One region of the Ruegeria sp. E5 genome, then DNA from elsewhere that is predicted to be linked to it. Evidence: riboswitches for the same ligand, from Rfam matches in the RefSeq annotation. Region 1 holds a riboswitch; each other region holds the start of a gene.

Region 1 (3,271 bases):
GGGGGCTCAATCACACACAGCTCGAAGTGATTATCTCCATCGGCCACGTCTTGCCGCAAACACTGCCCGATCCCATCTGGGTCGTCTACCGGATGTGCCGGAATTTTTGGTTTCGCGCTGCGGGCCAAGTATCTGACCGTTAGATCGGGGCCCAGCCGATACGGTGTTGTCGACCAGAAATGGACCTCAAAAGGCGAGTGCATATAGTTCGAGGCAAAATCACTCGCGACGCGAAACTGACGCTTGCCTTCACGAGTGAGGAAGGCGCGAAATCCTGCGCGCAGCCCTTTGGTGATCAACCTAAGGCTCCATTTTCGTCGCCCTTTGATCGCGTGCTGGACCGCTTGTAATGTGGCGACAAGCCTGCCCAATCGCTCATATTCATCGGGGACGTAGCTGGGAAACACATCCTGATCGACCAATACGAAATCGAACTCGTCGCTGAGTTGTGTGGTCCCCAGATGCGCAAGTGCCTCGGCGTCGATCAGCTTGGGGCCTGGCACGTCAAAAAGCTTGATCGCCATCCCGTGGGCATCCGATTTCCGGTCATCCAGATGCGCGCCGTTGGAAAAGCGAAGTGCGGCTGAATAGGCAGCGGGCTGTTCAAACAGGCCGTGACGGAACTGTTCTGGTAGATCGTTTCTGACAGTGAATGTTGCAGCCACGCACCCGTGACTGCGCCCATGCTGAGCCCTTAAGCGATGGCCTTTCCACCGTGCAACGGCCTCGAGATTGTGGTCAATGACATCATCAACAATATCCGGCGGCAATGCGTTTTGCGAAACATGCGTCAAAGAACCGTCTCCTTGGATAAACCCAGGCAATGATCAAACAGGGGTAAGGCGCTGACAAAGCTAAACCTCTAAATTTGTTCAGCTTACCTCAGATTGTCTAATTTCCAAACACACCAACTATGGACAGCCGTGGCCAGACAAATTCGGCGCGCAGCCCAACCCATTCGGTTGGTGCTACGGACACGTGGTTGCCCGCGCTCGATCCTCGACCAGAGTTGGGTGCCTTCGACTTTATCATTGACGTGTCCGGTGTTCTCGGGCACTCAATCGATTGATGGTTCCCGGTGGTATTGCCGCGGGATGAAAAGGGAATACGGTGAGGTTTGCCAAAAGGTGCCAATTCCGTAACTGCCCCCGCAACTGTAAGCGGTGAGCAAGGCCAAACAGCCACTGGTCCACAGGGTCGGGAAGGTTGGCCGAGCGCGGACCCGCAAGTCAGGAGACCTGCCATCAGATGTTTAACCAACCCGGGGCGGGGCGTCCTGGAAGGAGGCTTTGATGGCGCGTCAATCGCGTGTTTACATTGTCGGCAGCTTCCGCATGCGCTTGGAAACAAGTGGAGTGGACCATGCCAGATAAGCCTGATCATTTCATTCTAGTCTGCGAAAGCTGCACTGAAGGGCTGCCCCTTGATGAAATTTGCGATGCGTTGACTGGGAAATTACCTCGCAGTTTTGCGATCCGCGCGTCGTCTTGCATGGCAGGCTGCGATAGTCCCAGAACGGTTGGGTTCCAGGCCGTAGGAAAGGCGCAATACCTTTTTGGTGGCATTCAGACCGCGGAAGAGGTGCAGGCGCTGGCTGAGTTTGCAGCGCAGTATCGTGAAAGCCCGGATGGCTGGACAAATGCCACTGATCGCCCGCAGGCGTTGTTCAATAAAACCCTCTCGCGCATGCCGCGGATCGAACACGGGGCATCGCAATGACGTTGCCACCCTTTCTGATTGCCGAAAACCTTGAGTATTATGCCCTTAACGGAGATGTCCTGTTGCAGGGCGTCTCGTTCGAGTTGTACGAGGGTTCCATTCTAGCCATCGCCGGCCCGAACGGGGCGGGGAAAACGACGCTTCTCAATCTGTTGTGCGGCGCTGAGCCGCTGGCACTTGGTGATGTTCGGATCAAAGGACGCAGTCTGAAAAAGCTCACGGCCAAAGAGCGTGCGCGCATGATTGCAGTGGTAGGTCAGCAGGAACTGCCCGATGGACGCTTGGCGTTACGCGATTATGTTGCGCTGGGGCAAATACCCATCCGTGCGGACCGCTCTGCCGAAGGCCACGCGCAAGAGCTGGACCGGATTTTAGACCTGACCGGTCTCGCCAATCTCGCGGACAAGCGCATGGCCCAACTGTCTGGAGGCGAACGTCAGCGTGCCCATATCGCACGTGCTTTGGCGCAGAACCCTTCGTTGCTGTTTCTGGACGAACCGACCAACCATCTGGATCCTGATGCAAAAGGGCGGATGCTGTCTTTGGTCGCCGAGCTTGGGATCACCGTGGTCATGATCGTACACGATCTGGTCATGATCCCCGAATTCGCCACACACGTGGCGCTGATGAAATCGACCCTCATGATCGAGTTTGGGTCGGTGGACAAGGTGCTGACACCCGAAAGAGTCCGCGAAACTTTTGGCGTTGATTTCCTCTGCTTTCTCCACGAAGGCCGCGTGATCCCGGCGCTTGATATTCGAAGAACCACAGTCTCAACTTAGTCGAAGGAACACACTGAGATGAAATACATCTGGCCCGTGGCGTTGGCCACCGCCATGGCAAGCGGTGCTGCTGCGCAAGAAGTCACCGTAGACAACTGCGGCGAACCGCTGGTTTTTGATACCGCGCCCAAGCGCCTGGTTGTGCATGACATGAACATGACCGATATGGCCTTTGCATTGGGTCTGCAGGACAAGATCGTCGGCCTGACCGGCATCACCGGCTGGTACAAGACCAGCCCTGATTTTGATGCCCTGCGCGGCGACATCCCCGAGCTTGCGCCGAAATATCCGACCGTCGAAAACCTGGTGGCGGTTGAACCCGACCTGTTCTTTGCCGGTTGGTACTATGGCATGAAGCCGGGTGGTGATGTGACCCCAGATACATTGGAACCGTTCGGAATCAAGACCTTGGTTCTAACCGAAAGCTGTATCCATCTGGACAAGGATCGCCCCGAAGCCAGCATGGATCTTCTGTTTGGCGATGTGTTGCGCTTGGGCAAGGTGATGCAAGTCGAAGACAAGGCCGAAGCTCTGGTCTCGGGCTGGAAAGAGCAGCTGGCAGCGATCGAAGCCAAGACTGCTGAACTGCCCAAGCCCCGCGTCTTTCTTCTGGATGGTCCTGCAGATGCTCCGTTTACCGCCGGTAAATTCGCGATTCCCGATGCGATGATCACTGCCGCCGGTGGTGAAAACGTCACTCATGACATGGACACGAGCTGGGGCCGCACTTCGTGGGAGGCCGTTGCCGCATCGAACCCGGAATTCCTGGT
Region 2 (3,271 bases), 190 kb from region 1:
GATGAAGGCCTGCGCGATCCGGTCCGCCTCGAAGGCGTTTTTCAGAGTGCGCACCATGGCGTCCTGACCGACTAGATCGGCAAAGGTTTCGGGGCGGTATTTGCGGGCAAGAACCTGGTAGGCGGGGCTGGGCGTCTCGGTCATGTCTGCTCTGTCGGATTCGCGTTACGCCGCAGCGTAGAGGCCCCCGCCGCCCGCGTCCACAGCCGGCCGGGACGATTTTCATTTTGGAATGCGTGGGTATGCGGCTAAAATCCACTCTATTCTATTTACTGGACCAGTATGTTGTTGGGTGAAGTTTGTTTGGGGGGAGATTATGTCGCAACTGGTGGTTTATGCGTTGCAGGTTGGCGGAGGCACCTTGGCCTTGTCATCGATGCCCGGGCGCGGAGGCACTTATACCGAAGACCTCGATCTTATAGCAGACTGGAAGCCGGGACTTGTGATCTCGATGACGACTGAGGTCGAGATGATTCAGGATGGTGCGCGGAATTTTGGCGCTGATATTCAGGGGCGTGCCAGCAGATGGGTGCATTTGCCGATCGAAGATTTTGGCACGCCACCCAAAGAGATTTTGGACCGCTGGCCCCGCGTTGGCGCGACCGCACGTCAGGCGTTGTCAGGTGGTGGCCGTGTGCTAGTGCATTGCCGTGGTGGCTGTGGCCGATCCGGGATGGTGGTTCTGCGTCTGATGGTTGAATGCGGTGAACGGCCTGAGGCGGCATTGAAGCGATTGCGTACGGTGCGTCCTTGCGCAGTCGAGACAAATGCCCAGATGCTTTGGGCCGTTGAACCGGCCCGTGTTCAAGCCGTTTGACGGCTTAGACACCAACATGTGGCGAGATTTCGCCACCGTTGTGCTGCACCAGAAGCGAAGCCTCAAGCATGGCGCAAGGAGGATTCCTTAGCAGGTCTGCGGGTAGGCTGCGGTACTCGGTTCCGAACATCATGTCTGCGTAGTCATCCAGCCGGCCGGTATCGATTTCAGGATCGGTTCCGCAGAATACACGTATCTGGTCGCATTGGGCGCGAAAGCGGGCGGTGCATCCTTCCGGGCAGTGCGACAGATCTATGGTGCCTTCAATCTCAAACTCAGTTTTCGTGACCGGTTTTGTGGCGGACATGGTCTGCGTCAGAGCCCGCGCCATCTGTGCCAATGCGGGGCAGGGTGCGCCAGTACGTTGGCACACGGTCGCCGCGAATTCGTGTGTTTTGGTCTTCCAGATCATCAATGCGCCCTCCGCGCGCAAGGCGCGGGCGTGGCACAGGTTGGTCGTTGCGGAGCACGATCAAACCCGTCCCGGACACCCCGCCCGAGTTTCGGTTCTACATCCGATGGCAGGTCTCCTGACTTGCGGGTCATCGCTTTGCCGACCTTCCCAGCCTTCAAGGCCAGTGGTATCTCGGCATTGCTCTCCGCTTACAGTTGCGGGGGCAGTCTCGGACTAGGTTCTTTCCGGATTTATCCGGGCAGAACCGCACCGTGTTCCCTTTTCATCCCGGCCCGATTGGGCGCGAGAACCATCGCGACATGGCTAGCGGCTGCGCCGTGCCCGAGTCAAGAAGATTGCGTCAGGCAAGTGACGTATGGTCCAGTCACGTCAACCTTGACTTGAGGCGCTTCGGGTGAACTGATCAGTTCAGTCGGTATTGGAGGGCACCATGTTGGACACGCAGCAGGCGGTTGTGACCGAGGATTTTCAAATCCCGTCCGGCCCGGCAATGTTGTCGGCGCGGCTTTACCGTCCGGTTGCCGACCCCGAAAAGGTGGTCGTCATAAACGGTGCGACTGGGGTGCCGAGGGATTACTATCAGTACTTCGCCCGATGGCTCGCCGAAGAACAGGGCATGGCCTGCCTGACTTACGATTACCGGGATTTTGGTCACTCTTTGGTGGGTTCGCAAAAGCGGTCAAATGTCACCATGGCCGATTGGGCGTTGATCGACATTCCATCCGCCCGGGCCGAGATGCGCCGACGGTTTCCGCAGGCCAAGCTATGGAGCATCGGTCATTCCTTGGGCGGAATGTTTGGCCCGATCCAACCCGATATCGATCAGATCGACAGGATGATCTGTGTCTGTTCGGGTCTGGTAACGCTGGCGGATCACCCTTGGCCTTATCGCGCTTTGGCGGCGTTGTTCTGGTATGGTCACGCGCCGCTGGTGGTCAAGGCGCTTGGCTACCTGCCCGGGCGGTTGGTCGGGTTTGGATCGGACCTGCCTGCCCAAGTCTATTGGCAATGGCGCAAATGGTGCACCGCCCCCAAAAGCTATGTGCCAGAGATCGGCACGACACTGCCCGCCGCCCGCTGGAAAGACTTGGGCAAACGTGTCGATCTGTTTACCTTCGCAGATGATGAAATGGTGCCGCCGGATGCTGTCTGGCGTCTTGCCGATCTCTATGGACCCAAAGCCGGGCGCCATCTGCTTGCACCAAGCGAATTCGGAGTGTCCAAGATCGGCCATATCGGTGCATTCGCAAGACGGAATGCGGCAGTCTGGCCTAGACTGATCGCCTGATAGCGCTGGGCACCGGTAGGTCGGTGCCCAGCTTCGTTATAGCCCTTTACGGGATTTTTTCTCGTGCATCACGCTGCGCACCATCTTGCCGAACGCCTTGTCGCGGGCGCGGGCCTGCGCCACCGAAGCGGAATTGTGTTGGTCTTCGCGCCGCAGCTTGCGCCAGCGGTCCAGCCGCGCGGGATCAAGCGTACCAGCGTCGATTGCCGCCTGCACCGCACATTCGGGCTCGGTCTCGTGCTGACAATCCGAGAAGCGGCAATCCAGGCTGAGGTCTGAGATGTCCGAAAATACCTCATCCAACCCCTCCTGCGCATCCAGCAGACGCAACGCGCGCATGCCGGGCGTATCGATCAGCCAGCCGCCATTGCGCATGCGATGCAAGGCGCGTGCAGTTGTTGTGTGCCTGCCGCGCGCATCATCTTCACGGATACCTGCGGTGGCCTGATCCTGCCCCGTCATCCCGTTGGCGAGCGTCGTTTTCCCAACGCCGGATGATCCAAGCAAGGCGCTGGTTTGTCCTTTCGGACACCACGACAGAACTTGTTCGAGATCGCCGTGATCCAGCGCGTTGACCGCAAGTATCGTCAGAAACGGGGCGAGCGATTGGGCCTGATCTACATAAAGGCTCGGATCATCGCACATGTCCGACTTGGTCAGAACGACCACCGGATAGCAGCCTGCCTGATGCGCCAGCGCAAGATACCGCTCCAATCGTGGCAGATTGAAATCGGCGTTGCAGGAACTGACG
Region 3 (3,271 bases), on a different contig from region 1:
CGGCGCAGGATTTGACCACAGCGCGCCTCCTGCCCGAAGACAATTGCTTTTGGTATGAACACAGCGGACCCGTCGAGACGACATTGGTACCATTGCGCGCGACGAATGGCGCTCCGATCTGCATTGCGCGCGACGCCTGATCGAAATGAGGGCAGCGACGTCCATGTACGCTGCCCAATATTCATGAGCGGGCTGTGACGCTATCTTCGGCAGAGTATAGGAAAGCGGTCGAGCCGGTTTTCACGTTTGGGTAGAGGTCATTGATATGAGCCATGATCATTCGCACACATCCAGAACTTGCGCGACCGCCGATGCTTCTTGGCTCAGGCGTGCCGTGAATTCTGAGATATGTGTCTCGGTCTCCAACGTATAGATAAAGGGCACGAGAACCGAGAGCATTATTCGGCCCGGGCTCCATGCCATTCCGGAATTCCGCGTATTCGGGGTTGCGCTCGATCATTGAAGCGGTTGGTGTCCAGTGTGGCCATTCGACCTTTCGGCGGATAACATAGGTGCCGGGCTCGTAAAGGTTCCCGCGCGCGATCGCTACGCCATAGCGCATTGCGGTCCCGCCTTCTTCGATATGGTAGAGATAGCGCGCGACGGCATCCACATGGATGTCACCTGGAACCAAACCATCATTTGCCGCGACGCGTCTTGGTAAAAAACGGTCATGAACACCCCACGGATTTGAGGTCATTGGATCGTAACCAATTGGCGTGACCTGACTGTCCCAATAGGTCTTCTGCGATGCGGTTGGCCAGGTTTTGGCGATCAATGGACTGGCCACAGACGCCGAGAACAGCGCTGTGGTGGATTGAATGAAATGGCGCCTTGTAAGCATAGGTCTCGTCATGGTTCACAAGTTTAACGTATTTGGATCGCACTATCGCGAATTAATCCGAATCTTAAAGCCTCTAGCAGCTAGAGCTTCAAGAGGTTTCAGGTAACGCTTGGTTTACCCTGTCGATCAAGTGACCGGTTGCGTGAATCCTGCTTCGGTCGAGTTTACATTAGAATAGGTCGCAAAGACAATTGACCCAGGCGAAGCCGCCATTGTAGCGGTGATTTGTTTTCGGTTCCTGATGGCTGAAGCCAAAAGGATTAAAAGGGAATACGGTTCGGTGTTTTCAATGGCGCCAATTCCGTAACTGCCCCCGCAACTGTGAACGGAGAGCGATGCCAAGACACCACTGGTTCGTAATGGAACCGGGAAGGTTGGCGGAGCGAGCACCCGCGAGTCAGGAGACCTGCCGTAAAGCACCGGGCTATGCCCAGACTGAACCTGTCGGCCTTACGGTCGATTCAACCTGACAAGCCGCCGGGTGAGGCGGTAGGGAGAAAGAACATGCATATCGAACCGGGCATCGTGAATGGTGCCAAAATCGCGCTTTCCTATGTTACCGCCGCAGGTGCGGCTACTTACGCAGCGAAAGAAACGTTTTCCACATTGCGTGCGAATGGACCTGCATCTTTCGTTATGCGCTCGGTGCTCGCCACCGTTGGGGTTTTCCTTTTCTTCGAAGTCCTGCCGCATTTCCCGGTTGGTGTCTCTGAAGTCCACTTCATCCTGGGGTCGACGTTGTTTCTGCTTCTCGGTGCTGCACCCGCGGCTTTTGGATTGGCAGCTGGTCTCCTGATTCAGGGTGTGTTTTTTGCCCCGTTCGATCTTCCGCAGTACTTCATCAACCTGACCACTCTGCTGGTGCCGCTATTTGCGCTACAAGCACTGGCCAGCCGCATCATCGCACCCGGCACAGCATATGTTGACCTCAAATATGGCCAAGCTCTTGCGCTGAGTGCGACGTATCAGGGAGGAGTAGTCGCATGGGTTGGGTTCTGGGCCTTCTACGGCCAGGGTTTCGGCGCAGAAACCATGGCGTCGGTTCTGTCCTTTGGCGGCGCTTATATGCTGGTAATCGTCATTGAGCCGATTGCTGATCTGGCAGTGCTTGCGGCAGCCAAGGCGATGCGCGGTTTGAACAGTACAGGTCTGGTGACTCCGCGTTTGTACAACGCTGCGAAAGCTTGACCAAAGTTTGAAGCGGTGTCCTAAACTTGGGTTGCCGCGAAACAACCAATAGTCGCAGGACCAAAATTTTATTGTGGCGCGTCTCGAGGGCGCGCCACATTGTTTTTAGCCGCTAGAAACCTGTACCCAACGATCAGGGTGATTTGGGTCCTGTATTCGTAGGAAAAGATACCTCGTTTCCTTCCACGATTTGATCCTGTTGGTGACATTGTCCAGAATCAAATCGCCTTCACTCGAGCGATAAACTAAAACTGCATGGCCACTGCGATTGGTGTCTAAGACAGTTGCAATAAGTAGCTTCGTAGGATCCAGGCCGTTCTGCATTAGTTCAAACTTCTTTTGCAAAGCGAAATCTTCGCAATCCCCTGACCCCTGCATTGGTAGTGTCCAGTATTCCTTTGTCCCGTATTGGTTTTGATCCGAAACGGCGCGGATCCTCCGATTGACGCGCAAGTTAATCGCTTTAACGATCTGTTTCTCCCGCGCTTCTGACAGACCAGAAGTACGAGTATTCGCGCACGCCCACGAATAATCTTTGCAGAGTGATTTGGCACCCGATGGCGCCTGAACCTCTCTATCTAGTTTGATCCAGGGAAGCTCAGAAGCTTGCAATGAAGCGGCGGAGACAAGGTAGCTGCATATGGTACAGGCCAACGATAGATAAACTGGTAACCGTTCCGAGAGTTTTTTTTGAGCGGAAGTAGGTTTTGTCATATCTGCTTTCCCCATGCTCGTTTCTCCTGGGTATCTGAAGCTACCGAGCCAAGAGAACTCTATTTCAATCTTTTATGTTCATCGACGCATTACAACAGCTTATTCAATTTAAAATGCAGAGCAGCAAAGTTCGCGAGCGCGCAGTTTTTAGTCGTGATTGTGTGGGTGAGCTTAATTGAGATTCTTGCAGCGGCATAGAAGAAAACCCGCTAGTAGATCTGGGTTATAAACGCTTGAGGTTTGGGACGGATTTGGATGACGCGTCAAGCTGAACATCTTTGTGCAATGAAATGGGTATCAACCGTTCGCCGGGGCGCACCCTAACAGTGTATCTGCGATAATATGTTTCATGCGGCCAGATGTAACTGGCAATTGCAGATTTCCCCTGACCAAGGTGTGCAGGTTTTGATTGGAAATTCTAAAACAATGACTTCGTCGCTACACTCAGTCCTCTGTTAACGCGCACAGCGACGGGAGCGATGAGTTGGGCAGGTTCAGTGGTCTACGAGACATATTGCGTCAGGT

The links. Region 1 has a riboswitch for cobalamin ahead of ACR0BI_RS09345 (DUF1636 family protein). Riboswitches for the same ligand answer to the same signal wherever they lie in the genome.
Region 2: another riboswitch for cobalamin. It lies ahead of ACR0BI_RS08405 (hypothetical protein); the one in region 1 lies ahead of ACR0BI_RS09345 (DUF1636 family protein).
Region 3: another riboswitch for cobalamin. It lies ahead of ACR0BI_RS18365 (energy-coupling factor ABC transporter permease); the one in region 1 lies ahead of ACR0BI_RS09345 (DUF1636 family protein).

Annotation. Positions count from the first base shown of each region.
Region 1 is NZ_JBQFPA010000002.1:238,128-241,398, forward strand. Features, by position in the region: gene ACR0BI_RS09340 (catalase family protein) at 1-794, opposite strand, end outside; cobalamin riboswitch at 1,053-1,260, shown strand; gene ACR0BI_RS09345 (DUF1636 family protein) at 1,363-1,719, shown strand; gene ACR0BI_RS09350 (ABC transporter ATP-binding protein) at 1,716-2,501, shown strand; gene ACR0BI_RS09355 (ABC transporter substrate-binding protein) at 2,520-3,271, shown strand, end outside.
Region 2 is NZ_JBQFPA010000002.1:50,554-53,824, reverse strand. Features, by position in the region: gene ACR0BI_RS08415 (DNA polymerase III subunit gamma/tau) at 1-144, opposite strand, end outside; gene ACR0BI_RS08410 (phosphatase domain-containing protein) at 317-817, shown strand; gene ACR0BI_RS08405 (hypothetical protein) at 822-1,229, opposite strand; cobalamin riboswitch at 1,321-1,541, opposite strand; gene ACR0BI_RS08400 (alpha/beta hydrolase family protein) at 1,663-2,520, shown strand; gene rsgA (ribosome small subunit-dependent GTPase A) at 2,557-3,271, opposite strand, start outside.
Region 3 is NZ_JBQFPA010000005.1:250,666-253,936, forward strand. Features, by position in the region: gene ACR0BI_RS18355 (hypothetical protein) at 1-140, shown strand, start outside; gene ACR0BI_RS18360 (L,D-transpeptidase) at 182-844, opposite strand; cobalamin riboswitch at 1,060-1,272, shown strand; gene ACR0BI_RS18365 (energy-coupling factor ABC transporter permease) at 1,349-2,032, shown strand; gene ACR0BI_RS18370 (transglutaminase-like cysteine peptidase) at 2,138-2,761, opposite strand; gene ACR0BI_RS18375 (AMP-binding protein) at 3,266-3,271, opposite strand, start outside.